Regions from separate parts of the Arthrobacter sp. YA7-1 genome, predicted to be linked through region 3. Evidence: riboswitches for the same ligand, from Rfam matches in the RefSeq annotation. Region 3 holds a riboswitch; each other region holds the start of a gene.

The links. Region 3 has a riboswitch for thiamine pyrophosphate ahead of thiD (bifunctional hydroxymethylpyrimidine kinase/phosphomethylpyrimidine kinase). Riboswitches for the same ligand answer to the same signal wherever they lie in the genome.
Region 1: it holds a riboswitch for thiamine pyrophosphate, as region 3 does, so the genes downstream of both, thiO (glycine oxidase ThiO) here and thiD (bifunctional hydroxymethylpyrimidine kinase/phosphomethylpyrimidine kinase) in region 3, are expected to answer to the same signal.
Region 2: it holds a riboswitch for thiamine pyrophosphate, as region 3 does, so the genes downstream of both, OIT41_RS18275 (ECF transporter S component) here and thiD (bifunctional hydroxymethylpyrimidine kinase/phosphomethylpyrimidine kinase) in region 3, are expected to answer to the same signal.

The regions. Positions count from the first base shown of each region.
Region 1 is NZ_CP110114.1:3,053,089-3,062,595, reverse strand. Features, by position in the region: gene OIT41_RS14285 (DEAD/DEAH box helicase) at 1-1,048, opposite strand, end outside; gene OIT41_RS14280 (RNB domain-containing ribonuclease) at 1,337-2,851, opposite strand; gene thiE (thiamine phosphate synthase) at 2,889-3,578, opposite strand; TPP riboswitch at 3,605-3,724, shown strand; gene thiO (glycine oxidase ThiO) at 3,716-5,020, shown strand; gene thiS (sulfur carrier protein ThiS) at 5,017-5,253, shown strand; gene OIT41_RS14260 (thiazole synthase) at 5,257-6,063, shown strand; gene OIT41_RS14255 (4a-hydroxytetrahydrobiopterin dehydratase) at 6,124-6,456, shown strand; gene OIT41_RS14250 (hypothetical protein) at 6,554-6,856, opposite strand; gene OIT41_RS14245 (DUF3107 domain-containing protein) at 6,894-7,118, opposite strand; gene OIT41_RS14240 (TetR/AcrR family transcriptional regulator) at 7,169-7,825, opposite strand; gene moeB (molybdopterin-synthase adenylyltransferase MoeB) at 7,911-9,122, shown strand; gene OIT41_RS14230 (SDR family NAD(P)-dependent oxidoreductase) at 9,158-9,507, shown strand, end outside.
Region 2 is NZ_CP110114.1:3,910,283-3,919,789, reverse strand. Features, by position in the region: gene OIT41_RS18315 (Na+/H+ antiporter subunit A) at 1-1,725, shown strand, start outside; gene OIT41_RS18310 (Na(+)/H(+) antiporter subunit C) at 1,722-2,177, shown strand; gene OIT41_RS18305 (Na+/H+ antiporter subunit D) at 2,174-3,763, shown strand; gene OIT41_RS18300 (Na+/H+ antiporter subunit E) at 3,760-4,326, shown strand; gene OIT41_RS18295 (monovalent cation/H+ antiporter complex subunit F) at 4,323-4,601, shown strand; partial or broken gene mnhG (monovalent cation/H(+) antiporter subunit G) at 4,591-4,971, shown strand; gene OIT41_RS18285 (DUF4235 domain-containing protein) at 5,106-5,366, opposite strand; gene OIT41_RS18280 (NUDIX hydrolase) at 5,418-6,140, opposite strand; TPP riboswitch at 6,335-6,471, shown strand; gene OIT41_RS18275 (ECF transporter S component) at 6,547-7,176, shown strand; gene OIT41_RS18270 (ABC transporter ATP-binding protein) at 7,176-8,798, shown strand; gene OIT41_RS18265 (energy-coupling factor transporter transmembrane component T family protein) at 8,795-9,507, shown strand, end outside.
Region 3 is NZ_CP110114.1:2,581,958-2,591,464, reverse strand. Features, by position in the region: gene OIT41_RS12135 (DUF4233 domain-containing protein) at 1-443, shown strand, start outside; gene ndk (nucleoside-diphosphate kinase) at 497-916, shown strand; gene OIT41_RS12125 (vitamin K epoxide reductase family protein) at 1,016-1,711, opposite strand; gene OIT41_RS12120 (Rne/Rng family ribonuclease) at 2,181-5,333, shown strand; TPP riboswitch at 5,479-5,575, shown strand; gene thiD (bifunctional hydroxymethylpyrimidine kinase/phosphomethylpyrimidine kinase) at 5,567-7,087, shown strand; gene rplU (50S ribosomal protein L21) at 7,509-7,817, shown strand; gene rpmA (50S ribosomal protein L27) at 7,878-8,141, shown strand; gene obgE (GTPase ObgE) at 8,285-9,507, shown strand, end outside.

The DNA of each region.
Region 1 (9,507 bases), 470 kb from region 3:
TGCCGCGTGCGGCGACGTCGGTGGCCACGAGGACGTCCACCTTGTTGTTGCGGAAGGCCCGGAGGGCCTGTTCGCGGGCGCCCTGGCCCAAGTCGCCGTGAATGGCGGCGGCCGCGAAGCCGCGGTCCACGAGTTCCTCGGCAACCTTGGCCGCGGTGCGCTTGGTCTTGGTGAAGATGATGGTCCGGCCGCGGCCGCGGGCCTGCAGGATGCGGGCGACGACCTCCACCTTGTCCATGCTGTGGGCACGGTAGATGAGCTGCCGGATGTCGCGCTTCGTCAGGCCTTCGTCGTCCGGGTCGGCGGCACGGATGTGCGTGGGCTGTGTCATGTAGCGGCGCGCCATGGCGATGACCGGGCCAGGCATAGTGGCCGAGAAGAGCAGGGTCTGGCGGACGGCGGGTGTGCCGGCAATCAGGGTCTCTACGTCGGGGAGGAAGCCGAGGTCAAGCATCTCGTCTGCTTCGTCGAGAATCACCATGCGAACATTCTTGAGGTTCAGGTGCTTCTGCTTGTACAGGTCGATCAGGCGGCCGGGAGTGCCGACAACAACCTCGACGCCCTTTTGCAGGGCTTCGATCTGGGGCTCGTAAGCGCGGCCGCCGTAGATGGTGGCGATGCGGGCATTGCGTTTCCGTGATGCCGTCTGGAGGTCGTTTGCCACCTGGACGGCGAGTTCGCGGGTAGGAACAATCACCAGGGCCTGGGGCGCACCCGGGACTGCGAGCTTCTCGTGGCCGGCGTCGCCCGGTCCGACGACGCGCTGCAGCGCCGGGATGCCGAAGCCGAGGGTCTTTCCGGTACCGGTCTTGGCTTGGCCGATGATGTCGTGACCGCCCAGGGCGACCGGGAGGGTCATGGCCTGGATGGGGAACGGGTGGGTGATTCCGGCGTCGGCGAGGGATTCGACGATGTCTGCGCGGACGTTGTAGTCGGCGAAGGTCTTTTCCGCGATCTCGTGGGGTGTTTCATCCGAGGAAATGGTTTCCTCGGGTTCGATCGTTTCGGTTCCGTCTGTCAGAACTTCATGGGTGTGCAATTCACTCACAGTGGAGTTTTCCTTATTCATTTGGGCTGCGCTGCGTGCTCAACGGTTGTGGCAGGGCCGTTCCGGAGCACGGATGGGCGCAAGCAAATCCAGTGGAAGCCGATCGCGGGCTATCTAAATACTGGCACTGGGGACCAGCTGGTGTATCTCAAGATCGCGTAGGGGCGGGCTTGTTGATGTCAAAAAATGAACTGAATCAACGACCGGGCATCCATTACTACTTACACAGTCTAGCGTCTGGGGACAATAAACCCCGGATCGCGGTCCCGGGCCCGCGAACGAAGTGCGCTACGGGAGGAGCTCGAAGGTGATTTGGCGGGTGGCAATGTCCGCGTGAAGCAGTTTCACGCGGACCTTCGTTCCGGACTCCATTTCGCCATCGCAACGAGCGGTGACCGCGGGCTCGGCGATCTGCACGACACCGTAGGGGCCGTGCTGGGCTCCGTTCCCGTTGCCGTTTCCGTTGTTGCCGTTGTGGCTGTTCCCGTTGCCGTTTCCGTTGTTTTTGGCGGGCTTCGATCCGGAAATCACCACGGCGTCGAATTCCTGTCCGATGTGGTTGACAAGGAGCGCTGCCTCCACCGTGTCCAGGGCCAGGTGCTCCATTTTCGCGGCCAGCTGGTCGGATGACGCCATGATCTCGGGCAGGCTCGGCAAAGCGTCCCGGGCCCATGCTGGTATCTCGGTTCCATTGCTGAGCGCCTCGCAGATGACCAGGACAAATCGATCGACCAGGCGGCGCAACGGAGCGGTGGTGTGGGCATAGGGTGCCCCGATGGCGGACTGCATCACGCTGTCCGGGACCTCGCCGTCGAAAGGCGTGTAACCGGCACCACGGAAAAGCAGTCCCGCTGAATGGAGGATGGCCAGTTGCCGGGGGTCCTTGGCATCGAGGCTCCGCAGGTACTCGCCATAGCTGGTCCCTTCGGTCCAAGGTTTGCCAAGCGCCCCGGTTTGCCGTTTGAAATGGAGCAACGAACGCTCATCGGGGGCGGGCATGGTCCGTAGGATTCCCACTTTGCCGTCGAGCATCAGCTGGGCGGCTGCCATCCCGGTCATGAGCGAAATCTGGGCGTTCCAGTCCTCCACCGGCAGCGAGGGAGCTGCGACGATCCTGTAGCCCTCGCCGTCGGGCAGCTGCACGATTTCCTGCTCAGGCATGTTCAGGCTGGCTCCGCCGCGGCGGCGTTCGAGTTCCACCCGCTTGAGTCCGACCTCCTTGAGGAGCTGGAGGACGGGATCGGCCGCGCCGGAATCGATCTCCGCCTGCACGCCTTTGTAGTCGAGCTTGGCGCGGCTGCGTACGCTTGCCCGACTCACAGAGACGGTGCGGAACTCCGCTTCGGCGTCGAGTTCGAAGTCCCACACGAACGCGCCGCACGTCTGGCCGGCCAACAGGCTTCCGGCGTGCTCGCTGATGATCTCGGGGTGCAGCGGTATGCGGCCGTCCGGGGCATAGTACGTTTGCCCGCGGTGGCGGGTTTCGGCGTCGAGCGCTCCTCCCGGGGGCACGAAGGAGGGCACATCGGAGATGGCGTAGAGGACCCTGTAACCATCGCCGGACCGGTCGATGAAGAGCGCCTGATCGAGATCCGTGGAAGAGGCCGGGTCGATCGTGATGAACGGAACGTCCGTGAGGTCCTGCACCGGCAGGGTGTGTCCGGAAACCGCCGCTTCGGCGTCGCGCAGCGCTTCAGCGGGATAGCCTGCAGGCAGCTCGAGTTCAGTCCGAAGCGCCGCCAGTGCTTCCGCGAGCTGATTCGACGTTTCACTGACATTCGGGGCTATCCGCTGATGTGACACGAAAGTCAGGGTAACTCCAAAATCTTTCGGCGTCTCGCTAGGCCGCCGCAGCGTCAAGGGCGGCCAGGAGTGCCTGGGCTGCCGCCGTCGGATCCTCTGCCTCGGTGATGGCGCGGACCACTACGATGCGGCTTGCACCGGCCTCCACTACCTCTTCGACGTTGCCCAGATCGATGCCCCCGATCGCGAACCAGGGGAGCACCACGCCGCCGACTGTCTCAGCGTCTGCCTGCTTCACCGCGCTGGCGGCGTACTTCACCAGATCGAGCCCGACGGCGGAGCGTCCCGGCTTGGTAGGGGTGGCCCACACCGGCCCGACGCAGAAGTAGTCCAGGCCGCTGCGGCCGGGGGACGCGGCGATGGCCGCGTCGATCTGTTCCGGCGTGTGCGTGGAGAGGCCGATGATGGTGGGGTCGTGGAGCAGCTTCCGGGCCGAGCGCAGCGGAATGTCCTTTTGGCCGATATGGAACACCGGTGCACCCGAGAGGGAAGCGACGTCCGCCCGGTCGTTGACTGCCCAGAGACGGCCGTGACGGTGCGCCACGGATTGCAGGATCTCCAGGAGTTCCAGTTCCTCGGCGGCTTCAATCGTCTTGTCACGCAGCTGGATGATGTCCACGCCGCCCTCGAATGCGGCATCGACAAATTGCTCAAAATCACCCTGTTGCTTGCGGGCGTCGGTGCAGAGGTACAGGCGGGCGGTGGTGTGGACATCGTGCTGGGTCATGGAAACAGAGTAGTTCCTCTAAACTGGGCTGGTACCGCGGGAGCCGCGGCGGCGGTCACAATCGCCGCGCGGCTGAGAGGGCTTCAGCGCCGACCGCTTGACCTGATCCGGCTAGTACCGGCGTAGGGAAGGACTCCATGGAAGAAGCAAACACCCGGAACGGGCCCCTCCACGCGGATGTCGCGGTGATCGGGGGCGGTGTCATTGGCCTCGGCATCGCGGGGGAAGCCCGCAGATCCGGCCGTTCGGTTGCCCTCATCGATCCCGCACCGGCCAGCGGCGCTACGTTCGCGGCAGCGGGAATGCTGGCGCCCGTCAGCGAATTGCACTACCAGGAAGAGGACCTCCTGGAGCTCATGCTCGAATCATCGGCGTTGTGGCCGGGCTTCGAACGCAATGTGACCGGCTCAAGCGCCGGGCGCGGCACGGGTTACCGCACGACGCCGACTCTCGCCGTCGGTGCGGACGCCGCGGACCGCCGGGCGCTCGCCGACCTTCGGGACGTCCAGCTCGCCCATGGCCTGGTGGTGGAATCCGTTCCGTTGCGCGAGGCGCGGGAGCGCGAGCCGCTCTTGAGCCCGCAGATTTCCTGTGCTTTCGATATCCCGGGCGATCACCAAGTGGATCCGCGCCGGCTCTCGGCCGCGATTCTCGCCGCCTTGGCAAACCACCAGCCCGGCGATTCGAGCTGGATCGCGGAGGCAGGAGACGGGTTTGCGGTCCACGACACTGCGGCGGGCCTCCTGTGGGAGGACGGGCGCGTCGTCGGGACGGTGCTCGGCTCGGGCGCCAAAGTTCTCGCCACGGAAACAGTAGTAGCCAACGGACTTGATGCTGCCCGCTTGAACGGCCTGCCGGATGGATTGTCGCTGCCATTGCGTCCCGTGTACGGCGACATACTGCGGTTGCGCGTCCCGGAGCATCTGCAGCCCCTTGTCACCGCCACCGTCCGTGGGATGGTGCGCGGAGTGCCCGTGTATATCGTTCCCCGCGACGACGGGACCGTGGTGATCGGCGCAACGCAACGCGAAGACGGTTTGTCGGCGTCCGGGGGAGGAGCCAACCCGGTGTCAGCAGGCGGCGTGTACCAATTGCTCCGCGACGCCCAGGTACTGGTTCCGGCTGTCGCCGAACTGGAACTCCTCGAAGCGACCGCCCGTGCCCGCCCTGGCACACCGGACAACGCACCGCTGTTGGGCCGTGTCGAAGGTCGCGAAGGAACCGTGCCCGGCCTCATCGTGGCCAGCGGCTTCTTCCGGCACGGCGTGCTCCTCACCCCGGCAGCGGCGAAAATCTGCGTCGGACTCATGGATGGCACCGTCGATCCGCGGTGGAACAAATTCCGCCCGGACCGCTTCTCCCGCCCGCTGTCTGCAGCAAGGGCATCCACAGGCGGCCCGTCGGCCGACACCCCACATCTCCTTCCGAAGGACCACGCATGAACATCAAATTGAACGGCGCAGACCACACACTGAGCGACGGCGCGTCCGTGACCACACTCGTCAGCCACATCACCGGACGGGTTGTGGACCCCAGCGGCCAGGCGGCCGACGGACGCAAGATCGGCGTCGCCGTCGCACGCAATTCCGAAGTGGTGCCGCGCAGCCAGTGGGCTGCCACCGCGCTCGCAGAGGGCGACGAACTCGAAATCGTGACCGCAGTACAGGGAGGCTGAACCATGACCACAGCAAGCACTCACGCAGCAAGCACCCGAACCGACGCCCTGGTAATCGATGGTGTTGAGTTCGGTTCGCGCCTCATCATGGGAACCGGCGGAGCCCCGAGCCTGGACGGCCTGGGAGCAGCTCTGTTGGCCTCCGGCACCGAACTCACCACCGTTGCCATGCGGAGGTACTCACCGACGGAGACAGGTTCCCTGTTCCAGTTGCTCGTGGACCACGGCATCCGTGTCCTGCCCAACACTGCCGGCTGCTTTACCGCCAAGGACGCTGTCATGACAGCCGAACTTGCCCGGGAGGCCTTGGAAACGGATTGGGTCAAGCTGGAGGTCATCGCCGACGAGCAGACGCTCCTGCCCGATGCCGTGGAGTTGGTGGATGCAACGGAGAAGCTGGTGGACCGCGGCTTCAAGGTCTTCGCCTACACCAACGACGACCCCGTGCTGGCGCTTCGGCTGGAAAACCTCGGAGCAACGGCGGTGATGCCGTTGGGCGCGCCTATCGGTACCGGCTTGGGCATCCTGAATCCCCACAACATCGAGCTCATCGTGTCCCGGGCTTCCGTGCCGGTAGTGCTCGACGCCGGCATCGGCACTGCGTCCGACGCCGCACTGGCCATGGAGCTCGGTTGCGACGCCGTGCTGCTGGCCACCGCAGTGACCCGCGCGCAGAACCCGGTGCAGATGGGCGAGGCCTTCAAACACGCGGTCATCGCCGGTAGGCTGGCGAAGCAGGCGGGCCGCATCCCGCGCCGGGAACACGCGCTGGCGTCATCGGCCATGGAAGGCCGGGCAGAGTTTCTCTAGCGGGTTTTTGCCGGCCGTCGGCGGATTCGTGTGAATCCCCTGTCAGCGAAGGAGCCCCCCATGGCCGGCAAGGATGACATCCTCACCAAGTCCGCGATCGACGACGCCTTGGCGGATCTGCCGGACTGGCGGTACCGCCTGGGCAGCCTCGTCACGGTCTATAAATGCCCGACGTCGGCGGCGGCACTCGAGCTGATTGCCGCCGTCGGGCAGATCGCCGAGCAACAGAACCACCACCCGGACCTGGACTGGAGGTACAACCGGGTGTCGATCCGCTACACCTCCCACGACGCCGGGAGCGAAGTAACCCAACGCGATGTCCGGGCAGCCATGAACGTCAGCCGGGCAGCCAAGGAAGCCGGGGCAGTGGCGCGACCCGAAGCTCTGCCGTGAGCCGGTTTGTTCGCGACACGCAAACAGAACGGCGACGCCCGGATACAGGAGTCGCCGCTCTGTTTGAAGTGTCGCCGGCCCGTGCGAGCAGCCCCAGCTAGAGCCGCAGGGCCGCGGTCAGCTGGGCAGTATCGTGCCGGGCCCGGTGGTGGCCCAGGAAGTACGAGGCCACCGCGGCCGCCACGGTACCCAGAACGATGGGCAGGACCCAAGGGATCCACGTCACGCCAGGCTGGTAGCCAAAGCCAAGTTGGATGAAGATCATCCAACTCAGCATGGCGACGGCCACCGAAACGCCGGCGGGCAGGGTGATTCCGTACGTGCCCCGGCGTTTGTCAGTTCCCCAGACAATGAAGCCCGAGGCGATGGTGGCTAGCGCCACGATGACAAGTGAGAGCATGCGGACTCCTGGCTCGCTGGTGTTCTGGTGTAAAAGCTTAGAGCGCGCCGAAGCCGACCCGGCGTACTTCCTCGGCACCGATCTCAACGTATCCGAGGACGTTGCCGGGAACGATGACCTGACGGCCCTTTTCATCGGTCAGGCGCAGGTCCGTGCCGTTGGCAATGGCCTCGCTCACGATCTTGGCAACAGCCTCGGCGTCGAGAGCGGACTCAAGCGCGATCTCACGGCCAACATTCTGAATGCCGATCTTTACTTCCACAGCGGGGCCTCCCAGCCAATCAAAAAATTACTCAGTCCTCTATTTGTAGTCTAGGACTCTTTCGGGAAGCGACTGATTCCGCGCCAAGCTAAACGGTAGATCAGGTCGCTGGCAACATCGAGGTCCAAATCGCCGTCGGTCTCGAGCCAATACCGGGCACTGACCTGCGCCATTCCAGCCAGGCCCCGGCCCAGCAGCTGGGCCTCCAGCGGGGGCAGCTTGGTGTCTTCGGCGATGACCTTGGCGACGGCGTCGGCAAAAGTGCGGTTGAACGTCTCCAAACGCGAACTGACGTCCGGGTCATTGATGAGGTCGGATTCGAAGACGAGCCGGTGCGCTTGGTCATCGCCTGCGATGAAACGGTAGTAGGCGCGCATGACGGCCTGGACGCGTTCCTTGTTGTCCGACGTCGAATTCAGCGCCGTAAGCATCTGGTCCGTGAGCGTGGCCAGGTGGCTGTCGAGGAGTGCCATGTAGAGCTCCCGCTTGGACGGGAAGTGTTGGTAGAGCACCGGTTTGCTGACATGGGCTGTCTCGGCGATTTCGTCCATCGCTGCACCATGGAACCCGTTGGCAACGAAGACTTCCAAGGCGGCGTTCAAGAGCTGGGCCCGGCGCTCATCGCGTGGCAGCCTGGCCGAACGCGGCGAACCGGTCCGATCCTGCCTGACCTGTGCCTCCTGTTTGATACGTGCACTCTCAGCCACTTGTCTGCCGCCTTTCCTTTGCAGTTATGACCACAATACTGCGCAGTAATATGACCGGGCGGCAGCGGCAGGCATACTTTGGAGTATGGCCACTATTTTTGCTGCCCAAACGTTGCCGCACTCTCCTTCTTCGACACTGCCGCCCCTCGTGGAACCGGCCGCGGAACTGACCACCGAAGAGGTGGAACGGTATTCGCGCCACCTCATTATTCCCGAAATCGGTGCGGCCGGTCAGCGTCGGCTCAAGAATGCAAAAGTCCTGGTGATAGGTGCAGGCGGACTGGGCTCTCCGGCTTTGCTGTACCTCGCCGCCGCCGGCGTGGGGACGCTCGGAATCGTGGACGACGACGACGTCGACCTCAGCAACCTGCAACGCCAGATCATTCACGGCGTAGGAGATGTGGGACGGCCGAAGATCGAATCGGCACGGGACGCGATCAAGGAGCTCAATCCACTCGTCAACGTGCAACTGCACAACGTCCGCCTGGACTCCTCCAATGCCTTGGAGATTTTCTCCGGCTACGACCTCATCCTGGACGGGGCGGACAACTTCGCCACCCGGTACCTTGTCAACGATGCCGCGGCGATTCTCGGCAAACCGTACGTCTGGGGATCGATTTTCCGCTTCGACGGCCAGGTCAGCGTGTTCTGGGAGAAGCACGGGCCCAGCTATCGCGATCTCTACCCCGAGGCCCCTCCTGCCGGCTCGGTCCCGTCCTGCGGCGAGGGCGGCGTGTTCGGCATGCTGTGCGCTGCTGTCGGCTCGCTCATGGTGACTGAGGCAGTCAAGCTGATCACCGGCGTCGGGCGCTCCATGCTGGGACGGGTGGCGCTCTTTGACGCCCTCGGCGGCAGCTGGCGCGAAATCAAGGTTTCGAAAGACCCGGAGGCCGAACCGATCACCGAATTGACCGATTACGAAGCGTTCTGCGGCATCATCCCGGCACCTGCGGGGGACTCGGTTCCGACGGTCACGGCCACCGAACTTTCCGGGATGCTCGAGGCCCGCGCGGCAGGGGAACGCGACTTCGAACTGGTGGATGTCCGCGAGATCGGTGAACACGAGATCGTGAGCATCGACGGTTCGGTGCTCATCCCGCAGGGACGGATCCTGGCGGGGGAGGCCTGGACGGAACTGCCGCAGGACAAAGAGATCGTGTTCCACTGCAAGGGCGGCACCCGTTCCGCGGCGGTGCTCGCGGCTGCACAGCGCGCCGGCTACACGCGCGTCAGCCACCTCGACGGCGGGATCCTCGCTTGGGTGCACGACGTCGAGCCCGGCAAACCCGTTTACTGAACCGACAAGCGCAGGTGAACATGAAAGGTCCCGATATGAGCGAGGAATCCATGACCACACCGCAACACCCCATCGGATCGGGTTTCGGCCACGGCTCCACGGCATCGGACGTTGTGGCGGGAGTGGACCTTCACGGCAAGACCGCAATTGTGACGGGCGGTTATTCCGGGCTCGGCCTGGAAACGGTGCGGGCCTTGTCCTCCGCCGGGGCCAAGGTCACGGTTCCGGCCCGGCGTCCTGAACATGCCAAGGAAGTCCTCGCCGCTGCCGGCCTTGCACCGGAGCAAGTGACGGTGGAAGCCTTGGACCTGGCCGATCAGGACGCAGTGAAGGATTTCGCGTCACGTTTCCTCTCATCCAACGAAACCCTGGACATCCTGGTCAA
Region 2 (9,507 bases), 1.3 Mb from region 3:
CAGGGCGTCGACCGGACGCCCTTCAAGGCCGTCCAGCCATCGTTCCTCGCGGCGCCCGCCATCCTGAGTTTCCTCACCATCGTGTACGGCCTGTGGCCGGATCCCGTTGACGGGTGGATCCAGCCGTACGCCGCGCTTTTTGCAGCGCCCGACGCCGGAACCGGCGCTCCCAGCGCCAACCACCTCGCGCTGTGGCACGGCCTGACTCCCGCCTTGGGGCTGACCGCCCTGACGTTCGCGGCCGGCGTCGTCATGTTCCATGCCCGCAACCTCGTCTCCCGGGCGCAAAGCCGAGTCCCGGACTGGGTGGACGGCGATCGCGCCTACCAGCGCACCGTCGGGGCCCTGGACGACGTCGCCGTATGGGTCACCGGCCGCACGCAGCGCGGTTCCCTCTACTTCTACTTGGCGGTCATCCTCACCGTGGCTTTCGCCGTCCCGCTCACGGCGCTCATCGTGGCCAACAAGCCGCTCCCGGGCGGTGTGTTCTTGATCGACCCGAATTCTCCGCTCCAGCTCATTGCCGCGGCAGGAATCGTCGTTGGCGCGCTGGCCGCGGTTCGTGCCAACAAGCGCTTCCTCGCTGTGCTGATGGTCTCCGTCACCGGTTACGGCATAGCCCTGATGTTCGCATTGCAGGGAGCCCCCGACCTCGCCCTGACGCAGATGCTGGTGGAGACCATCATCCTGGTGGCCTTCGTGCTGGCGATGCGCAGCCTCCCTCCGGAACTCCGGGACCGCACTGGCGGCAAATACCGGGTAGTACGCGTCATCATCGGCGTGGCCTTCGCGGTCACCATGATCTTCGTAGCGATCTACGCCATGGGTGCCCGCATTGCCGAGCCTGTGTCCCTCTCCTTCCCGCGGTTGGCCTACGAAGGCGGCGGCGGACTCAACGTGGTCAACGTGACGCTGGTGGACATCCGGGCATGGGACACCTTCGGTGAGATCTCGGTGCTGGCAGTCGCCGCTACCGGCGTCGCGAGCCTGATCTTTGTCCGCAGCAGGGGAGAGCGCCTCGACAAAGCCGCCACGATCCCCGAGGGAACCGTGGGAAGGCGCGCCGCGGCCGGAGGCAGTTCGCGCGACGACGCCTCGCTGGCGCTCGTGCGCAAGTTCGCGGGCTCCCTGACGGACCCTTGGCTCGTGGCCGGCCGAACCCTTGCACCCGAACGGCGTTCCATCATCTTCGAAGTGGTCACGCGGCTGATTTTCCACTCGATGATCGTTTTCTCCGTGTACCTCCTGTTGGCGGGACACAATCTTCCCGGAGGCGGCTTCGCCGGCGGACTCACTGCCGGACTCGCCCTGACGATCCGATACCTGGCCGGCGGACGGTTCGAGCTGCGGGAAGCCGCGCCGATCAGCGCAGGCATGCTCTTGGGAACCGGCCTCGCGACGGCGGCCACCGCGGGATTCGTCCCGCTGCTTCTGGGCGGCCAGGTGTTCCAAAGCGCCATCATCGAGTTCTGGCTACCGCTGTTCGGCGACATCAAGTTCGTGACCTCCACGATCTTCGACATCGGCGTGTACTTGGTGGTTATAGGCCTGGCCCTGGACGTGCTGCGCAGTTTGGGAGCCGAGATCGACGAACACTTCGAAGAGACCTCCAGCGCAGACGCAGACGCAGGGGATCAAGGGGGCATCGGATCCGCCGCCCCCGTCGCGTCGCCGGCAACCACTGGCGAGTCCGCAGCCACCGCGCCCGGAAAGGGAATCCCATGAGCGTCAATTTGACCTTGTTGATCGTCATGGGAGTGCTCTACGCCTGTGGGATCTATCTGATCCTGGAACGCAGCCTGACCCGTGTTCTCCTGGGGCTCATGCTCCTGGCCAACGCCACCAACCTGCTCATCCTCGCGACGGGTGGCTATGCCGGACTTGCCCCGCTGTTCAGCAAATCGACGGATCCGCGCGACTACAACGATCCCCTGCCGCAAGCCTTGATTCTCACGTCGATCGTGATTTCCTTCGCGGTGACGGCATTCATGCTCGGCATCATCTACCGGACATGGGCGTTGGCACGGCAAGACGACATCCAGGACGACGCCGAAGACCGGCGCGTCGCGAAGACACCCAGCTTTGACGCCGAGGACGACTCGGTGGTTCCCGAGGAAACATCCGAGTTCCCGGTCACGGCAGTCACCGAAGCAGCCAAGGAAGGAGGCCCCCTGTGAACATCGCCAGCCTGGCGCCGCTCGCCGTCGTACTTCCCATCCTCGGTGCCGCACTCACGTTCGCCTTGAACAGGAACCCGCTGGCCCAACGGGTGGTCAGCATCGGTTTGTTGTCCCTTACCTTGCTCCTGGAATGCTTGCTCCTTGCCTCGGTATGGACCACGGGCACCGCATCCGTCACCCTGGGTGGCTGGCAACCGCCCTTTGGCGTGGTGATGGTGGTGGACCAGTTCTCTTCGCTCATGTTGGTGGTCTCGTCCGTCATCAGCCTCGCGGTGCTGATTTACGCCACCGGCCAGGGCATGGCCGACGGCGACCGCGAGGCACCGGTGTCGATCTTCCACCCGACCTACCTGATCCTGGTGGCCGGTGTCTCCAACGCCTTCCTCACGGGTGACCTCTTCAACCTGTACGTGGGCTTCGAGATCCTGTTGACGGCGAGCTACGTGCTCATGACGTTGGGGGGCACCGGTCCGCGCATCCGCGCAGGGGTCACGTACGTGGTGGTTTCCGTCGTGTCCTCGGTGTTGTTCCTGATCGCCATTGCGATGATCTACGGAGCCACTGGAACCATCACGATGGCGGATCTCGCGATCAAGCTGGCCGGACTGGATCCGGGCACCAGGAACCTGCTCCACGTCATGCTGCTCGTGGCCTTCGGGATCAAGGCCGCCGTTTTCCCGCTGTCCTTCTGGTTGCCTGACTCGTATCCGACCGCGCCGGCACCGGTCACCGCCGTGTTCGCTGGCCTGCTCACCAAGGTAGGCGTGTATGCCATGGTCCGGACGGAAACCCTGCTCTTCCCTGGTGACACCTTGAATACCCCGTTGATGGTGGTAGCGCTCCTGACCATGCTGGTGGGCATCCTCGGCGCCATAGCCCAGAGCGACATCAAACGATTACTCTCCTTCACCCTGGTCAGCCACATCGGCTACATGGTGTTTGGGCTTGCCATGTCTTCCGTTGCCGGGCTTGCGGCAGCTGTCTTCTACGTGGCCCACCACATCACGGTCCAAACGAGCCTGTTCCTGGTCACGGGTTTGATCGAACGCCGGGGCGGCAGCTCATCCATGGACAGGCTGGGCGGGCTTGCCAAGCTCTCTCCGCTCCTGGCGCTGCTGTTCTTCATTCCAGCGATGAACCTCGCGGGAATTCCACCCTTCTCCGGGTTCCTGGGGAAGCTTGGACTCCTGCAGGCAGGGATCGCCCTGGGGACACCCTTGTCCATGACTTTGGTGGTGGGGGGAGTGGTCACGAGCCTCTTGACCTTGTTGGCGATCGCCCGCGTCTGGAACCGCGCATTCTGGCGGAAGCCCGAGGACGCTGAGTACCCGGCCCCCGTCCTGAAAGACTCTGCGGCCGTCGGGCTGCTTCCACGGACCATGGTGGGGCCGACCGCCGCGCTGGTGGTCTTTGGCGTGGCCCTGACCGTCTTTGCGGGTCCGCTCTTCCAATTGGCCGGAAACTCTGCGACCCAGATGCTGGACCGTACGGCGTACATCCATTCCGTGCTCGGCGGGAATGCGAAAGTTCCGGACATCGCTGGACCGGATACGTCGATCCCAGCGCAGGGAGGTGGAAAGTGAGCCGCAAGCGGATCTCGTTCCGCACCGAGTTGCCCCTGCTGGTCTGGCTGGTGGTCGTCTGGGGTGCGCTCTGGCGGGACTTCAGCCCCGGCAATCTGGTGTTCGGTGCGCTGATCGCCGTGGTGGTAGCCAGGGTCTTCTACTTGCCCCCTGTGGAGCTCAGCGGGCGTTTCAACGTGCTGCGGGCCATTCCTTTCGTCGTGGTGTTCCTCGGTAAAGTGGTGGCCGCGAGCTTCCAGGTCATGTACCTGGCGGTCTTCCGGGGTCCTTCGGTAACCAACGCGGTGGTTGCTGTTCCCCTGCGCAGCCGTTCCGACCTTATGGTGACGGCCACAGGGCATGTGATTTCGCTGATTCCGGGTTCCTTGGTGGTGGAGGTGGATCGCTCGACGTCCACGCTCTACATCCATGGGCTCAATGTGCGCAACGTTGTGGACACCGCCAAACTGCGCAAGGAAGTCCAGGACACCGAAGCCTCGCTGATCCGGATCATGGGTACCCGGGCCGAAATGGACGCACTCCAGGCCGAAGGCCGGCCTGCAACGAGGGGAGCCGGCTCATGAAGGACATCGTGCTGATCGTCACGGCGGTGATTCTTAGCCTCGCGGCGGCGGGCGCAATCTACAGGATCGCCGTCGGGCCTTCGCTGCTGGACCGGGTGCTCGCCTCGGACGTGCTGCTCGCCATATTGGGCGCAGCGCTGGCCATCGACATGGCCGTCAACAGGCACCTCAACAACCTTGTGCTCCTCGTCGCCCTGACGCTGATCGGGTTCGTTGGCTCGGTGACGGTGGCCCGCTTCGTGGCCGACCGAAGGGGACAAGTCAATGACTCCTAATGCCACCGGAGTTGACGCAGTGATCGATGTGGTCACGGCAGTGCTGCTGATTGTTGGTGCGCTGATGTCATTCGGCGCGGCAATCGGCCTGTTGCGGTTCCCGGACCTGATGAGCCGCATGCACGCAGCCACCAAGCCCCAAGTGCTCGGGTTGTTCCTTGTCTTGGCGGCCATCGGGCTTCAGATGCGCGAATGGTGGGTGTGGCCGATCCTGGCCGTCGCCTGGATCTTCCAACTGCTGACCGTGCCCGTGTCCGCACACATGGTGGGCCGCGCAGGCTACCGGACCAAACACCTCCACCCCGAGCTGCTGAGCATAGACGAACTCGAGGCTGTGGTGGTGCGGGCAGCCGGTCAACGGGCAGCGGAGAAAGCCCAGGAAGCGGCTTCGGAAATGCGCCCCACCGGGAGCACGCGCGACGACGGGAGGAGTGCCCGGGAGAGCGGCAACGCCCGCGACGCCCGGGATAGCGGGAGCGCGGGCGCTAACGACGGGCCGTCCGCTTAGACGACGTCCTGTGTCTTTTCGAAGTGCGAGATGGCGCGCTTCGTACCCCGCCCCGCTACAACCTGGATGACGGCGCTCACAGCGGCGGAAATCAGGGCGAAGGTCAGGGCGGAACGCAGGCTCGCTTCCATGTCGTCGTTGCCCTTGGGTGGCTTGTTGCCTGTGGTTTTTTCCCACAGGGCGTTGACGAGCTTGGTGCCGGCAAAGCCTGCGCCGATGCTTACTCCGGTACCGAGCAGTTTGAAGAAGAAGTTCATTCCGGGACTCCTTGCGGGAGGAAACAGGACCGTCCCCAGCCTAACCCCACTTCAGGGCAGTTCCGGAGCATCGGATGGCGGCTGGTGCCTCAGCCGGAAGAACTCCTGCAGGGCCCCCGGCTTTGGACGCACGGGAACGATGTCCCGGCTCTCCCCCAGCACCGCTTCCATCGTGCCGAGGGCGAGGAGCTCATCCAGCAGCGCCAAGGTGGGCGGCATGAGCTTGAGCGTTCCGGCGGCTTCGGCATCAAGGATTGCGCGGACCGGCATCCACAGGGAGGATGACGCTTCCGTGGTCTGGTGCCTTGGCTCGGCACCGGAAACCGGGCAGGCAAGGTAGAAGTAGGTGTCGAAGCGCTTGGGCTGGTCTGCCGGGGTGACCCAGTTGGCCCACGGACGGAGGGTGGCGGCGTCGAGCTTCACCCCGGCCTCTTCGAAAACCTCGCGCTGTGCGGCCGCCAGTACGCGGCCGGCGTTGAAGCGGGCGGAAGAGGGCTCGACGGCGATGCTGCTCCGGTGCCACGCGGCAGCGTGCCGCTCCACGACGTCGTCCGCGAAGTCCCAGCCGGAGCTGTCCGATTGGTCCACCCGCCCGCCGGGGAAAACGACCATTCCCGCGGCAAAGTCCATCGTGGTCACCCGGTGCTGGACGAACACTTCCAAAGCGCGCGCCGCATCTTGAAAGCCCTCCGGAACCGCGGCGTCGCGGACCAGGATCACGCTCGCGGCGAGTCTCGGTTCGGCCGTGCTGTTCGCTTCGTCAATCCCTGCCAAGACCGCTCCTTTGCCTGCGCTTCTGCGTCACATTCTGCTGGATCATTCTCCCAGTTTCCGCGGCAGCCCGCGTCATTCCGGGCAGGACTGCGCCCAACCCGCGAGTGATCCAGCAGAATCCGCCGATTCGCGTTCCGGCACAGCGCCCGCAACCCCGTCAAGGTGTAAACTGAACCACGCCCAAAAGGGCGGATTGATAACGACAGGGGAGCGCCGCCGTCGGGCTCGCAGCAATGCGGCACGGAGGACGGGCGCTGAGAGTGCGGACAGCCGCAGACCCTCGAACCTGATCCGGCTAGTACCGGCGCAAGGGAGTCGAGTTCTCATAGTGTCCGGAACCGGCGCGGCGGAAGCCGCCCGCAGGAAACCGGAAACACTTTCCCCTCCTGTTCCTCAGGAGGACAAAATGACTGGTATTTCTGCAAAGCGGGGCCTCACCAAGCCTGCCTACAATTGGCGCGTCGTGGACATTGTCGTGGCGGCGCTGATCTCCATCGCCGGTGGCGTGATCTTCTGGGCATGGGACCAGATGGCTCTGGTTGCCACGCCTATGTCCGCCGGCTACCCGCCCCTGAGCGGCCTGATCGCCGGCGGGTGGATGATTCCGGCAGTCTTGGGCATGCTCATCGTGCGCAAGCCCGGTGCTGCGATTTTCTGCGAGACGGTGGCTGCCACCAGTGAGCTCATCATGGGTTCGCAGTACGGCACCACGGTGCTGATCTCGGGCCTGCTCCAGGGCCTCGGCGCGGAACTCATCTTCCTGGCCTTCATGTACAAGAAGTTCAACCTGCCGGTGTCACTGCTGGCCGGTGCCGGCGCGGGCCTGTTCTGCGGCCTCAACGATTCCTTCCTGCCGTGGGGCTGGAACATCGCCTACGAACCCGTCGACAAGCTCGCGTACATCGTGTTCTGCACCATTTCCGGTGCCGTTATTGCCGGAGCTTTGTCCTGGGTTGCGACACGCGGCCTGGCCAAGACGGGTGTCCTGAGCGCGTTCGCGTCCCGCAAGGCCGCTTCGGAGCCCGTCTTTTCCTGATGCCCAGTCCTGATTCCGGCACCCCTGCTGCGGTGCGACCCGCCGCCATTTCCGCCCAAGGCTGGGGCTGGCGGCACGCCGGCCGCACCACGCAGGCCATCCATGCCCTCGACCTGGACATCCGCCCGGGCGAGCGCGTGCTCCTGCTCGGCCCCTCGGGCGCGGGCAAGTCGACGCTCCTGCATGCACTGGCCGGTGTGCTGGGCGAGGAAGGGGACGACGCCGACGAGACCGGCTCGTTGCTGGTGGACGGCGTGTCGCCGAAGGCCCAGCGGGGCCGTGCCGGACTCATGCAGCAGGACCCGGAAACCCAGGTGGTGCTTTCCCGGTTGGGCGACGACGTCGCGTTCGGTGCCGAGAACCTCTGCGTGCCGCGGGAAGAGATCTGGAAGCGCGTCGGTGAAGCGCTCGACGACGTCGGGCTGCGGAATAGCGCGAGCGGCAACTTTGCGCTCGACCACCCGACGTCGGCCCTCTCCGGCGGGCAGAAACAGCGCCTTGCGCTGGCCGGCATCCTGGCGATGCGGCCGGGATTGATCCTGCTGGACGAGCCGACCGCCAACCTGGACCCCGCCGGCGTGCTGGAGGTCCGTGACGCCGTGGGCCGCTGCCTCGACAAGACCGGCGCCACGTTGGTGGTGGTGGAGCACCGGGTCTCCGTCTGGAAAGACCTCGTGGACCGGATCGTGGTGCTCCAGCCTGGCAGTTCTTCCTCTGCGGGGGGCTCGACGCCGGCGGTTCTCCTGGACGGCGATCCCGAGACGGTGCTGGTTCAGGCAAGGGACATGCTCATTGCTGCGGGCGTCTGGGTGCCCGGGTACGTCCCGGCCACCCGGCCACGTTCGGGTACAGCGGCCGGCTCGGGGGCCGGCTTCGAGGCGGGGAGCTCCGGGGCGTCGGGAGGGGAGTTGCTCCTCGCCACCCGGGAGCTCGCAGTGTCCCGTGAACGGTCGCGGCGCCGGGGTTTCACGACGATCCCGCCGCTTCCCGTGCAGTCCGGTCTCGACGCCGAGGTGCTCGCCGGGCAGGCACTGACCATCACGGGCCCCAACGGCGCCGGAAAATCCACCTTCGCCTTGACCCTCGCGGGGCTGCTGGCGCCGGTGTCCGGCGCGGTGACTGCCGCCGTCGGGCTCAGCGACGGCGCCGGCACGGACCCGTTCAAGTGGAAGGCCCAGCAGTTGATCTCGCGCATCGGGACGGTCTTCCAGGAGCCGGAGCACCAGTTTGTCACCGGCCGCGTGCTCGACGAGCTCATGTTCGGCCCCAAGCACCTTGGCCACGGCGAGGAGCGGGTGGACGAATTGCTGGAGCGTCTGCGCCTTCGGCATCTGGTGGACGCCAATCCGTACACGCTCTCCGGGGGCGAAAAGCGCCGGCTGTCCGTGGCCACGGTGCTCGCCGCGCACCCCCGGGTCCTGGTGCTGGACGAGCCCACCTTTGGCCAGGACGCGAACACGTGGGCTGAGCTTGCCTCGTTCCTGTCCGAACTGCTCGATGCAGGAACCTCCGTTGTGTCGGTGACTCACGATCGGGAATTCAGCTCCGTCCTGGGTGGCACCGAGATGCGGCTCGAGCCTGCGCTCCGGGGCGGGGCCCGGCAGGAAGCAGGTGCGGCATGAGGGAAGCCTTGACACTGCGCGGCAACAATGCCCTCCTGACACGCGCCAATCCGTTGGCCAAGTTCGTGTCGGTCTTCCTGATCACCCTGGTGCTGGCGTTGTCCATCGACCTGGTGTCGGCTTCGACGGCGCTCTTGGGCGAACTGGCGTTGTTCCCGCTCGCGGGCCTTACCGTGCGTTTGCTCTGGCAGCGCGGCTGGCCGTTGATCATCGCGGCGATACTGGGCGGCTGGAGCACAGCGATCCTGTCGGCTGGCAGCGGCAGGACACTGCTCGACGTCGGGATCTGGTCAATCAGCGAAGGCTCGCTCCAGCTGGGAGTCGGCTTCATGCTGCGCGGCCTTGCCATAGCGCTTCCGGCCATCCTCCTGATGAGTTGCACCGACCCCACCGATCTTGCCGATGCGCTGGCACAGAAGGCGAAACTGCCGCACCGTTTTGTCCTGGGTACCTTGGCCGCGCTGCGGCTCGTGGGGCTCATGGCGGAGGAGTGGCAGACCATCGGCATGGCCCGGCGCGCGCGGGGTGTCGGCTCGCACGGAAGCCCGCCGCAACGGGTCAAGGCCATGCTCGGCCAAAGCTTCGGGCTGCTGGTCCAGGCGATCCGTCGGGCGTCCCGCTTGGCCGTGACCATGGAGGCGCGGGGCTTCGGCGGGGGACAGCGGACCTGGGCCCGTGAATCAAGCTACAGCCGCCTGGACGTCTGGGT
Region 3 (9,507 bases):
CCAAACTCACCAAAGCCCAGCGCGAATGGCGGCCCGGGATGCCCAAGAAGCGCCGCTCCACCAAGGTGATGTTCGCTTCGACCGTGCTGCTTTTGGAGGCCTTCGTCGCGTTCTTCGCCACCTTGGCTGTCTTCGGACTGAAGCGTGGAGAGCCGGCGCTGGTGCTGGGCTTCGGCATCACCCTGAGCGTCGTGCTGATCCTGGCCTGTGCCGTGCTCAGCAGGCCGTGGGGCATCGGCGTCGGCTGGGTAATGCAGCTGGTCTTGATTCTCTCCGGCTTCGTCGAGCCCACGATGTTCGTGGTGGGAGTCCTCTTCGCCGCCTGCTGGTGGTACGGCATCCGTGCCGGGATGAGGATCGACCGCGAGAATGCCCAGCGTGATCGTGAGCAAGCCGAATGGGACGCTTCGCACGGGGAAGACTCCGCCGGGCAATCAGCCTGAGCGAAACCCCGTAAACTGGCTGGGAAACCCACACATCCAACATTGGAGCAACCGTGAGCATTGAGCGCACCCTTGTACTGATCAAGCCCGACGGCGTCGCCCGCAACTTGAGCGGCAGCATCCTCGCCCGCGTCGAGTCCAAGGGATACTCCCTGGTCGAATTGAAGAAGGTCAACGCCACCCGCGATCTGCTGGAGCAGCACTACGAAGAGCACCTGGGCAAGCCGTTCTACGAGCCGCTGGTCGAATTCATGCTCAGCGGCCCGGTTGTCGCCGCCATCTTCGAGGGTCACCGCGTGATCGAAGGCTTCCGTTCCCTTGCGGGAACCACGGACCCGACGACGGCGGCGCCCGGCACCATCCGTGGCGACTTCGGCCGTGACTGGGGCCTGGCTGTGCAGCAGAACCTGGTCCACGGTTCCGATTCGGTGGATTCCGCCGAGCGCGAGATCAAGATCTGGTTCGGCGCGTAGATTCCCACCACGCCAACGAACAACGCGGGGTCACTTACGGTCCATCCGGAGGTCCGGAATGGGCCGTAAGTGACCCCGCGTTAGTTAAGGGATAAGTGCTCAGTAACCCGAAGTGCCGATGAAGACATTGATGAAGGAAAAGAAAATGCTCGCGATCACGGCAACGTAGAGCAGCGCGGAAATGATCCAACCGGATTCGGCCAGGATCTTCGCCAGGCCTGCCGGCGCTGGAATGACCCCGTGCGCCACGTTCCTGATGGTCACGAAGACGAAGAGCGGGATCATGCATGCCCACACCACCATGCAGAACGGGCACAGGATGTGAATGACATACAGTGCCTGGGACCATAGCCAGACGATGAAGATGAAGCCCAGTGTGACGCCGGTCTGGAGTCCGATCCAGTACCAGCGGGCGAACTTGGCCCCCGCAAAGATTGCCATGGCCGTGGTGATGATCACGGCGAAGGCGACAATGCCGATGAACATATTGGGGAAACCGAAAACCGAACTCTGCGGTGTCTTCATGACGCTGCCGCACGATACCCACGGATTGAGGTCGCAGGCCGTTACGTGGTTCGGGTCGATGAGGACCTGCAGCTTTTCCAGCACGAGCGCCCCGGATGCAAGCCACGCGATGGCGCCGGTGGCGAGCAATAGCCACGCAAAGTGGCGGTCGCGGACCATGCGCGGAAATGCGGAGTCCGCGGCGTTCTTCCCTGCAGGGGTTTTCGCGTTCTCCTGCCGGAGGGATCGGGCATCGTTGTTGGCCAGGTTCGGGCTGGCGGGGCTCGGCATGGTTGGCTGTCCTTTTCTGGGAGGCCCGGCGCGGAACCGGGGAGTGCTCTTGGGAGGATTCTAGCCGCGCCGGCTGGAGGACGCGTCCAGCGAGGGCGACGGCACGGAAGGTTTCAGGGCGTGCTTCCTGCCGGGAGTGCGGGCGTGTGAGAGAATGAACATGGCCGGAAGCCGATCCACATGCGGAATCCGGTCCGGTATCTTGTTCCCAAGACCGCCAGTCATATGCAGGGCATGCCCAGGATCCATTGATCCCCGGAAGCGCCGCAGTGGCAATGGACGGCACCTGGTTGTGTTTTTAGAACAACGGGTTTGGAGCGAAGCTGGCTTTCCGTGGATGCCGCACCCCCCTGCTGGTGCGAACCGGAAAGAACACTACTGACTTCTGTCAACGCCTGCGGGTTTTGACAATATTGCCCCTCTGGGCACCGGATGTGGCGGTTGCGCAAGGGCAGGAGTGTTGCCACATATGGATAATGAGCAAGTTGTAGCCGCCGCCGAAGATGCGGCGTCCGCCGAGACCACTGAAGCACCCAAGAAGGTCACCCGCACCCGCCGCAAGGCGGCACCGAAGACGCTCCCTGCGGACGCAACCCCCGACGTCGGAGCTGCCGCCACCGTTGAGCCGCTCGCTGCGGACGCAACCCCCGACGCCGGAGCTGCCGCAGCCACCGTTGAGCCGCTCGCCGAGTCGGCGGACACCGTTGAGCCCAAGGCCCCTGTCCGGCGCAGCAGGTCTCGCAAGAAGGTCGAAACTCCGGAACCGTTGCCTGGTTTCGCCGAAGACGCTTCCACCGGTGGCGGCGAGGCACCGGATGCTGCCGTCGTCGTACCTGAAGTAGCCGCAGAGGCCGAAGCCGCCCCGGAAAAGCCGGCCCGCCGTCGTCGTACCACGAAAGCCAAGAGCACCGAGCCCGTTGCCGAAGAAGCAGTGGTCGAAGCTCCGGTTGCGGAGGTTGTGCCCGAGGAAGCAAGTGAGGAAACCGCTGGGGAGCCGGCCGTCGAGGCGGAATCCGCAAGTCCGATCGCTTCGCTGTTCCTGGAACCCGGCTCCGTTACGTCCATGATCTTCCAGGCGCCGGACTTGAGCGCAGTCGCCCGTCCGGCCGTCGTCGAAGAAGAACCGCGGGCCGAGGCCGAGGAAGTCTCCGAGGACAACGAACTGGACGAATCCGGAAGCCGCCGTCGGCGTCGCAGCCGGGGCCGTCGTGGACGCCGGGGCACCGAGCGTGATGAAGCCGCGGGAGAAGAAACCGCCGCGGAATCCGAGGACGAGGCAGAAGCCGGTACCGAGGATGTCCTCGAAGAAGGCGTGACTTCCCGCCGTCGCCGGCGCCGGCGCCGTGGCGATCAGGACCTGGAACTGACAGGTGGGGGAGACGACGATCCCCCCAACACGGTCACCCGTGTCCGCGCTCCGCGCCCGCATGTTGAGTCCACCAGCAGCTCGGACCGCGTCACGAGCGTCAAGGGCTCCACCCGCCTTGAAGCCAAGAAGCAGCGCCGCCGCGAGTCCCGCGAGACCGGCCGCCGCCGCCAGGTCATCACCGAGGCCGAATTCCTGGCCCGCCGTGAGTCCGTCGACCGCCAGATGATCGTTCGCCAGCGCGACGACAGGATCCAGATTGGTGTCCTCGAAGACGGCGTGCTCGCGGAGCACTTCGTGTCGAAGACACAGCAGGACTCCCTCATCGGCAACGTCTACCTGGGCAAGGTCCAGAACGTGCTGCCGTCGATGGAAGCGGCATTCGTCGATATCGGACGCGGCCGCAACGCAGTGCTCTACGCCGGCGAAGTCAACTGGGATGCCGTCACCCTGGAAGGCAAACCGCGCCGCATTGAAAACGCGCTGAAATCAGGCGATTCCGTGCTGGTCCAGGTGACCAAGGACCCCGTGGGCCACAAGGGCGCGCGCCTGACGAGCCAGATTTCGCTTCCCGGCCGCTACCTCGTGTACGTGCCGGGCGGGTCAATGACGGGAATTTCCCGCAAGCTGCCCGACGTCGAGCGCAACCGCCTGAAGAAGATCCTCAAGGATCGGCTCCCGGAGAACGCGGGCGTCATTGTCCGCACGGCCGCCGAGGGTGCATCCGAAGAAGAGCTGACGCACGATATCAACCGCTTGCGGGCCCAGTGGGAAGGCATCGAAAGCCAGTCCACGTCCACCAAGATCCTGGCCCCGGAGCTCCTGTACGGCGAACCGGACCTCACCATCAAGGTTGTCCGCGACGTCTTCAACGAGGACTTCTCCAAGCTGATCGTCTCCGGCGACGAAGCCTGGGACACCATCGAGGCCTATGTCACGTACGTGGCGCCGGATCTGGTGGGACGCCTTGAGAAGTGGACCTCGGACCAGAACATTTTCTCGGCATGGCGCGTAGACGAACAGATCCACAAGGCGCTGGAACGCAAGGTCTTCCTGCCCTCCGGCGGTTCGCTCGTGATCGACCGCACCGAGGCCATGACCGTTGTGGACGTCAACACCGGGAAGTTCACCGGCAGCGGTGGCAACCTCGAGGAAACCGTCACCAAGAACAACCTTGAGGCTGCCGAGGAAGTGGTGCGCCAGCTGCGCTTGCGCGACATCGGCGGAATCATCGTCATCGACTTCATCGACATGGTCCTTGAATCCAACCGCGACCTCGTATTGCGTCGCCTCGTCGAGTGCCTCGGCCGGGACCGCACCAAGCACCAGGTCGCCGAAGTGACGTCGCTTGGCTTGGTCCAGATGACCCGCAAGCGCATGGGCACCGGGCTGCTCGAGGTCTTCGGCGAGCAGTGCGAGACATGCGCAGGGCGCGGAATCGTCACGCACGACGAGCCTGTCGAGCACCGTCGGGCCAACGTGGTGGCAGCTGAACACCACCACCCACGCACTGAGTCACAGCCGGCCGTCCGCCCGGAGCAGCGCAAGCGCCGCCGCGGCAGGGGCGCGGGCCAGGGAACTGCCGAACTCCCGGTCACGCCTCCGGTGCCGGTCCACACGGTCGAATCCACTGATCCGAACCGGCAGGCAGCCACCCGCGCCGCCCTTGCCACCATCGCGGCGGCGGCCCACGCTGCCCACCTGCACGACGACGAGCTCCACCACGCGGCGGAATTGCTCGCGGACGGGCACGTAGCCGAAGCAACTCCCGCAACACCGGCCGCCCCGGCTCCTGCCGCTGCATCGGGTGGCGAGGAACGTTCGAAGCCTGTGCTGCGGTTCGGCGGCGAGGAAGTGGCCCTGCCCTTCGTCCACCACGAGGAAGAGCCAGCGAGCGGCGCCCCTGCGATGAGCCTGGATCTGTTGGCTCAGGCGTTCGCGGGACTCGGGGAGGCGCCCGGTACGGTCCCGGCAGCCGTGGAAGCCCAGGAATCCCCAGCAGAGGCCCGCGCGGGCGTTGCAAGCGGTGAATCCCCGGACTCGGGCTCGCGTGGACGCCGAGGCCGCCGCAACCGCAGTGCCAGCCGTGCCCAGGGTGCCGCCAACGCCACCAACGTGGAGCACCACGAGGTCGCTGTGGCTGCCTCCGGCGGGGCAGCGCACGAGGCCAAGGCACCGGACGCTGCACCGGCCAAGTCGGCGCCGGCAGCGGAACCGATCATTCTCGGAGTCGGCGTGCCCAAGTCCCAGCTCTAGGCGCAATACCCTGCAGGGCCCCGGCCGTTCCACTCTCGTGGAAACGGCCGGGGCTTCTGCGTTTCCGGCTGTTTCACCTGGCCCCCGCACGCCCCGGTTGCATTGGGCGATTTCAGCGGGCGGGGTGTGATCCGGGTTAAGCTAGGGGACTGACACGGGGTGCCGCGCACCAAGCCGGCTGAGACCAAACCCGTTGAACCTGTCCGGTTAGCACCGGCGAAGGGATGTCTCGCATGACTGTTTCGGCGCAATCGGCCGTCTACCCGCTCAAGGCTGTCCAGAACCATATCCCCAGGGTCCTCAGCATCGCCGGCTCGGATCCCTCGGGTGGTGCCGGAATCCAAGCCGACCTGAAGAGCATTGCGGCCAACGGCGGCTACGGCATGGCCGTCATCACGGCGCTCACCGTACAAAACACGCAAGGAGTCACTGCCGTCCATGTGCCTCCCGTGGAGTTCCTGCGCCAGCAATTGGATGCCATCAGCGACGACATCACGGTCGATGCCGTCAAAATCGGCATGCTCGGGGACGCCGCGGTCATCCACGAAGTCCGCCGCTGGCTCGGCGGGGCGCGTCCCGCCGTCGTCGTGCTGGATCCGGTGATGATCGCCACCAGTGGAGACCGGCTCCTCGCGGAATCCGCTGAAACCGCACTGCGGGAGCTGCTGCCCCTCGCCGACTTGGTGACCCCCAACCTTCCCGAATTGGCCATGCTGCTTGGCGAAGCTGAGGCGACTGACTGGGCATCGGCGCTGGAGCAGGGCAAGCGACTGGCAGCTGCCTGCGGAAACACCGTCCTGGTGAAGGGCGGCCATCTGCAGGGAGCGGGCTGCCCCGATGCCCTGGTCAACACCGGGGGAGTCCTGAGCCAGGACGTGGTGGAATTCGCCGCCCAACGTGTGGAGACCCGCAACAGCCACGGCACGGGATGTTCCCTGTCGTCGGCGATGGCGACGGCCAAGGCGCGGCTCGGCGATTGGGAATCTGCACTGCGCGTGGTCAAGCCTTGGCTACAGGAGGCCCTGACCCAGTCCGAGGTGCTGGAAGTGGGGAAGGGCAACGGGCCGATCCATCATTTCCACGTGCTCCAGCAAGAGCTGCAGCCAGGGGATTTCGCCGTCCGGATGTGGGACGCCGCCCAAACGGAACTTGCGGCCATTTATGGCCTGGACTTCATCCAGCACTTGCAAACCGGTGGCCTCGGCGAAGCGCAGTTCAGCTACTACCTGTCCCAGGATGCCATCTATCTCAACGGCTATTCGAGGGTCCTGGCCAGGGCAAGCGCCCTTGCCCCCAGCGAAAACGAACAGCTGTTCTGGGCCCGCGGCTCGCAGATGTGCCTTGAAGTCGAGTCCGAGCTCCATCGGAAGTGGCTCAGCGGACGGCAGGTAAGCGAAAAGCAAGGCCCCGTCACCAAGGCCTACGTGGACCACTTGCTCGCGGCGTCGGCGTCGGGCAGCTATGCCGTGCTGTTGGCTGCCGTGCTGCCCTGCTACTGGTTGTACGCCGAGGTGGGACAGCAGCTCCACCATGGCTACCTTCAGGCCGGAGCGTCGGACGAGCACCCTTATGCGGACTGGCTGCGTACTTACGCGGACGAGGCGTTCGCCGAGGCCACCCGCCAGGCGATCGACATCACGGATGCCGCCGCACGGGCCGCTTCTCCTGCCGAGCGTACGGCCATGATGGAGGCATTCTCCGAATCCTGCCGCTATGAAACTGCGTTCTTTGATGCCCCAAGGCTGCACGGCTGAACCGGTTTCCTGGTGCGGAAGGACGGGATGGCGGGGCCATTCCGTCGGACGCCGCAGCGTGTCGGCGTGAGGATCCGGGATTTTCCCGGCTGGCAGGGTAAGGTTGACGGGCACGGTACCGGATGGCGGCATAGCCAGTCTGTGGCAGCCATCACGTGGCAGCCTCCGGACCTGGCCTCATTTGCAGCCGAAGGCGAAACTAGCGTAATCTAGATCTTCGGTGCTTACGCCAACACTTGGGTTATGCCCCTAGAGACCTTTCATGTGGAATTGACATTTCACGTGGATTTGTTCGAGGGATGACTCATGGATTCCGTAACGGAGTCCACGGCGTTGAGGCACAGCGTGAACCAGGCCCGTTTTCGGATCGGGGTTCCGCACGCAAATTTAGTAATAAACGTCGAGAGAAGTGAGTGCCCAAGTGGTGTACGCGATTGTCCGCGCAGGCGGCCGCCAAGAAAAGGTTTCCGTTGGAGACTACGTAACCCTGAACCGCGTCCCCGGTGGAGCCGGCAGCACCCTTGAGCTGCCCGCACTGCTCCTGGTGGACGGTGACAAGGTCACCTCCGCTGCTGCGGATCTGGCCAAGGTCAAGGTTACGGCTGAGATCCTCGAAGACCTCCGTGGTCCGAAGATCGTCATCCAGAAGTTCAAGAACAAGACCGGCTACAAGAAGCGCCAGGGTCACCGTCAAGAACTGACCAAGATCAAGATCACCGGTATCAAGTAACCACTGGTTGCTGTTCAGGTTTTCAACAGATTCCCCAGAATTTAAAGGCAGGCATTTCAAATGGCACATAAAAAAGGCGCGAGCTCCACTCGCAACGGTCGTGACTCCAACGCCCAGTACCTCGGCGTGAAGCGCTTCGGTGGCCAGGTCGTTTCCGCAGGCGAGATCATCGTCCGCCAGCGCGGCACCCACTTCCACCCGGGCGCCGGTGTCGGCCGCGGTGGCGACGACACCCTGTTCGCCCTGCAGGCAGGTGCGGTTGAGTTCGGTACTCGCCGTGGCCGTCGCGTAGTGAACATCGTTGCTGCTGCAGCTGCAGAGTAATAACACGTTCTGAACGGGTGGAGCGGGCCGTATGGCCCGCTCCACCCGTCTTTTTAACCGCACTAGAATTTACTAGGGCGGGCGGCGGCGCATGAGCCCGCAACGCGCATTCAAGCAGTAATTTCCACAAAGAGGAGAAACACGTGGCGACCTTCGTAGACCGGGTAGTACTTCACGTATCCGGCGGAACAGGCGGCCACGGCTGTGTCTCTGTTAAGCGCGAGAAGTTCAAGCCGCTCGGCGGACCCGACGGCGGCAACGGCGGCAATGGCGGCGACGTCATCCTGCGCGTCGATGCCCAGACCACCACTTTGCTTGATTACCACCACGCTCCGCACCGCCACGCGACCAACGGCGGTCCCGGCATGGGCGACTGGCGCGGTGGCAAGAATGGTGAAACTCTTGTGCTTCCGGTCCCGGACGGCACCGTGGTCAAGACCAAGGACGGCGTCGTCCTCGCCGACCTCGTCGGTGAAGGCACCGAGTTCGTCGCCGCCGCAGGCGGCATGGGCGGCCTCGGTAACTCGTCGTTGTCTTCCCAGAAGCGCAGGGCACCCGGTTTCGCCCTCCTCGGTATCGAAGGCGAGTCCAGCGACATCGTCCTGGAACTGAAGTCCATTGCGGACATCGCACTGGTTGGCTTCCCCTCCGCAGGCAAGTCGAGCCTCGTCGCGGCGATGTCGGCGGCTCGGCCCAAGATCGCCGACTATCCGTTCACGACCCTGATCCCCAACCTTGGCGTGGTCCAGGCCGGTGACGTCCGGTTCACCATCGCCGACGTTCCCGGGCTGATCGAAGGCGCGAGCGAGGGCAAGGGCCTCGGCCACAACTTCCTGCGCCACGTGGAGCGTTGCGCGGCGTTGGTACACGTGCTGGACTGCGGAACTTTGGAAGCGGACAGGGACCCGCTCTCCGATCTCGCGATCATCGAGCAAGAGCTGGACAAGTACGCCGTGGACATGAGCTACGCCGGCGTTGACGGCGAAGTTGTCCCTTTGAACGAGCGCCCCAAGCTTGTGGTCCTCAACAAAGTGGACCTGCCTGACGGTCGGGACATGGCCGAGTTCGTCCGTCCCGAACTGGAACAGCGGGGCTACCGCGTCTTCGAAGTCTCCGCTACGAGCCATGAAGGCTTGCGCCAATTGAGCTTCGCCATGGGTGAGATCGTCATGGCCGCCCGCAAGGCCGTTGCCATTGCGCCTCCCAAGGTCGCAGCGCCCGTTCTCCGCCCCCGTGCTGTCAACGAGTCCGGCTTCACGATCCGCCGCGAGGAAAAGAACCTCGAGCCGCTCTTCCGGGTATTGGGGGAGAAGCCGGTCCGCTGGGTCAAGCAGACTGACTTCACCAACGAGGAAGCCATCGGCTA